2 regions of the Caulobacter sp. ALps2 genome follow, and region 1 is predicted to be linked to the other one. Evidence: predicted binding sites of a transcription regulator. Region 1 holds the regulator's gene; the other holds the start of a gene.
The links. Region 1 encodes LexA, which represses DNA repair genes until DNA is damaged. Its sites were predicted from a motif close to ATGTTCNCNANNTGTTCT; they were not measured.
Positions count from the first base shown of each region.

Region 2: ACW173_RS24435 (putative DNA modification/repair radical SAM protein) is a predicted target of LexA. The motif match lies at 980-997, and genes of this name have one in related genera.

Region 1 is NZ_CM178743.1:4,180,223-4,182,421, reverse strand. Features, by position in the region: gene ACW173_RS19750 (isocitrate lyase/PEP mutase family protein) at 1-436, shown strand, start outside; gene lexA (transcriptional repressor LexA) at 646-1,353, opposite strand; gene ACW173_RS19740 (class I SAM-dependent methyltransferase) at 1,525-2,199, opposite strand, start outside.
Region 2 is NZ_CM178743.1:5,178,559-5,180,757, forward strand. Features, by position in the region: gene ACW173_RS24425 (hypothetical protein) at 1-181, opposite strand, end outside; gene ACW173_RS24430 (HU family DNA-binding protein) at 510-791, shown strand; gene ACW173_RS24435 (putative DNA modification/repair radical SAM protein) at 1,011-2,199, shown strand, end outside.

The DNA.
Region 1 (2,199 bases):
CGTCGCGGGCCTGTCGATCGAGGACTGGTCCGGCTCGGCGCTCTACGACCCGCCGGTCGCCGTCGCGCGCCTCAAGGCCGCCCGCGCCGCCATCGACGCCTCGGGGCAGGACGTGATCCTGGTCGGCCGCACCGAGGGGTATCTGCGCGGCGTTCGTGACCTGGCCCCGACCGTGGAGCGTCTGAAGGCCTATGCCGAGGCTGGCGCCGATTGCCTGTACGCCCCGGCGGTCACCGCTCCCGAGGAGATCCGGGCCATCGTTCAGGCCGTGGCGCCCAAGCCGGTCAACGTCCTGTTCTGGGGCCCGGACATGTCGGTCGAGAGCCTCGGCGCGTTGGGCGTTCGCCGGGTCAGCACCGGCGCCTCGTTGGCGGCGGCGGCCTGGGCCGGTTTCGACAAGGCGGCCAAGCGGCTGGCGGAGGAGGGGCGGCTGTAGCCTTCCAACTCACCATCCGTCATTCCGGCCCTGAAATGAGGGGATATACCGTTACCGACAAAGCCGGACGCCGGCGCCGGAAGCGGACCTTCCGATCTTCTGTTCGGGGCGGGAATGAAGGCGCTAGATACGAAAAGACCCCGAACCTCGTCTGAGGTCGGGGCCAATTCCAGATGTCGTCTGGGTCCCGGCTTTCGCCGGGGATAAACTCAGTGATATCGGCGGATCAAACCCACCAGCTTGCCCTGCACCTCGACCTGGTCGGGGCCGAAGATGCGGGTCTCGTACTTGGGGTTGGCCGCTTCCAGGGCGATCGAGCCGCCTTTCTTGCGCAGGCGCTTGAGGGTGGCTTCCTCGCCGACCAGAGCGACGACGATCTCGCCCGAGGTGGCGGTGTCGCCCTTCTTGATGATGACGTAGTCGCCGTCGAGGATGCCGGCCTCGATCATCGAGTCGCCCTGCACCTCAAGGACATAGTGCTCGCCATTGCCCAGCATGGCTTCCGGCACCGGCAGGCGCTCGCGTTCGTGCTGGATGGCGTCGATCGGGGTGCCGGCGGCGATCTTGCCCAGGATCGGCAGTTCGCGGCTGTCATTGGCGGGCGCGGCGGACGCGGCCGGAGCGGGCGGGGGCGAGCCGCCGCCTTCGAACACCTGCGGCCGGAAGGCGCCCCGGCCCTTGGGCGGCGCGGCGGTCGTGGCCTGTTGCGGCAGCTTCACCACCTCCAGCGCCCGGGCCCGGTGGGCCAGGCGGCGGATGAAGCCGCGCTCTTCCAGGGCCGTGATCAGCCGGTGAATGCCCGACTTCGAAGCCAGGTCCAGGGCCTCCTTCATCTCGTCGAAGGACGGGGAGACGCCGGTCTCCTTGATCCGCTCGTGGATGAACATCAGCAGTTCGTGCTGCTTGCGGGTGAGCATGTGAACCTCGGCTGGAGCGCGGAACAAACCGCAAACCTTTTGAATGTTCTCTAGGCGTTCCGCGTTAAAGTCAAGTCGAGCGTCGTTCGCCGGAGAAAGGCGAGGAAAATCAATAGCTAGCTTGGCCGGTAGGGTAAATGTCGGCCAGAATCAAAAGCTTAACGAAAGCTTTCAGGCGCGCTTGCGGGCCAGGACGATGTCCTGGTCCTGGATCGGCTGGCGGCGCCACACCCCGAGGGCCTGGTTGATCACGTCCATGCCCAGAGCGTCGTACTGGGCCAGGGCGGTCTCGATGTCGTAGCCGATCACCGCCTCGGGCAGGTCCGGCGTCGCCGTCCAGCAGCCGTCCAGAGGGTGGATGAAGTCGAAGACGATCTGGCTGTTGCCGGTGTTCCCGCGCGATTCCTCGTCCAGCAGGTACCAGGAGACGATGCTGATGCCGCCGGGCTTGAGCACGCGGACGATCTCGCGGGCGAACTGGGCCTGGTCGGCGGCCAGCAGGTGGGTGAAGACCGACCCCAGAAACACGTAGTCGAAGCTGGCGTCAGGATACGGGAAGACGAATGCGCTGGCGGGCTGCGACCCGGCCGGATTGTACCGGTCGCTGTGCATGTCTGCGTGGGTGAACGTGAAGCGCGGGTCGCCGACGGCCAGGTTGGCTTGGCACCAGGCGATGGCCTGGGCCATCACGTCGAAGCCGGCGTAGCGGCCGTTCTCGTCCAGATAGTCGACCAACGGGGCGGCGGCGCGACCGATGCCGCAGCCGACGTCGAGGATAGCGTGATGGGGCCGCAGACCGGCCTCGAGGAACAGCTGCTTGAACTGCTGGCCCACGCGCACGTAGTC
Region 2 (2,199 bases), 1.0 Mb from region 1:
CGTCGTCCAGATCCTCGGCCGTAAGGGCGTCGTCATCGTCGGCGTCGCCCTCGGACTGGGTGACGTCCAGCACGTCCGGCAGCTCCTCGAAGGTGCGCAGCTCGCCGTCCTTGCCGACGACATCCTCGTCCAGCGCTTCGGCGCCGTCCTGTCCGTCCCATCCATTGTCTACGTCGGTCATGGCGGTCTCTCCTGTGTGTTCAGGAGGAATGGCTGGGGCCGGCGCGGCGTTCCGGTCTTGTCGATTTGAACCAGAAGCGGCCCGGATCGGAGGTGATTCCGTGCAGAATCACCTAGTGCGCGAGTCGCCACATGGTCCACTTACGAGACCAACATTAACGCTTTTGCCCCTAACTTGGCCGTTCGGGAGGCGACGATTTCGTAAAAATCCCCGCCCCACGGGCGTTTTGCCCCCATGAATCGACGTTTTAACCTTCCCTAACGCGTGACAAACCCAAAACGCCTCGGCAGGCTCACAACTCCCTGATTCACAGGACATGAGCTTAGAGATGACGAACGTTTCCGATCTGGTCGACGCTGCTGTCGCCGCCGACGACAAGCTGACCAAGACCCAAGCCAAGGCCATCATCGACGGCGTCTTCAAGTCGATCTCCGACGCCGCCGTGAAGGGCGAAGAAGTCTCGATCCCGGGCTTCGGCAAGTTCAAGGTCCAGGCCAAGCCGGCCCGCACCGGCCGCAACCCGGCCACGGGCGCGACCATCGAGATCGCCGCCAGCAAGAAGGTCGCCTTCACGCCGGCCAAACAACTGAAGGACGCCGTCAACGGCTAAGCCTTTGAGAGCGCGACAGCCGAAAGTGGATACCGGTTTCGGCGCCTGTCGCGCTCCATGCTTCAAACCTCGGTTTTTCCGCTAACGGAAAAATCTGGGGCGGGGGCGGACCGCGAAGTCCGCTCCCCGACGCTTCACTTCACGCGCGACATTGTGCTCCATGCCCTTGTCGCGCGTGAAGACTATCTAGAACAAAATAAGAACTGTAACGTGCCGCGCATGGCCGTTCTCGATCTCAGGCGCAAGCTCGCCATCCTCTCCGACGCCGCCAAGTACGACGCGTCGTGCGCCTCCTCCGGGGCCGAGAAACGCACCTCCGTGGGCGGCCAGGGCGTGGGCTCGACCGAGGGCATGGGCATCTGCCACGCCTATGCGCCCGACGGGCGGTGCATCAGCCTGCTGAAGATCCTGCTGACCAACTTCTGCATCTACGACTGCGCCTATTGCATCAACCGCGTGTCCTCGAACACGCCCCGGGCGCGGTTCACGGTGAAGGAGGTCGTCGACCTCACCCTAAACTTCTACAAGCGCAACTATATCGAGGGCCTGTTCCTGTCGTCGGGCGTCATCCGCACGGGCGACTACACGATGGAAGAGATGGTCCGGGTGGCGAAGTCGCTGCGGCTGGACCACGACTTCCGCGGCTATATCCACCTGAAACTGATCCCCGAGGCCTCGCCCGAACTGGCGGCGGAGGCAGGGCTCTATGCCGACCGGGTGTCGATCAATATCGAGCTGCCGCGAGACGACGACCTCAAGGCCCTAGCGCCCGAGAAGAGCCCGACCGACATCAAGCGCGCCATGGGCCGCATGCGCCTGGCCATCGACGACCACGCCGAGCCGGCCAAGAAGGCCGGCAAGCGGGGCTTCGCCCGCAGCCAGTCGACCCAGCTGATCGTCGGGGCGGACGAGGCCAAGGACGGCGACATCCTGGCCCGCAGCGCCAGCCTGTACGGCGCCTACCGCCTGGGGCGGGTCTACTATTCGGCGTTCAGTCCGATCCCGGACGCCAGTTCGCGCCTGCCGCTGGCCCGGCCGCCGCTGCTGCGCGAGCACCGTTTGTACCAGGCCGACTGGCTGATGCGGTTCTACGGCTTCGAACGGCCCGAGATCGTGGCCGAGGGCGAGGACCTGGACCTCACCGTCGATCCCAAGACCAGCTGGGCGCTGCGCAACCGGGCCAAGTTCCCGGTCCACATCCAGACCGCCGACAAGGAAACGTTGCTGCGCGTGCCGGGCCTGGGCGCCAAGGCCGTGGAACGCATCCTGGCGGCCCGGAGGGTCACCCGCCTGACCCTCGATGACCTCAAGCGTGTCGGGGCCGTCCTGAAGCGCGCCAGGGCCTTCGTGGTCACCGCCGACTGGACGCCGGGGGCGCTGGCGGATCGAGAGAGCCTGAGGGCGGCCC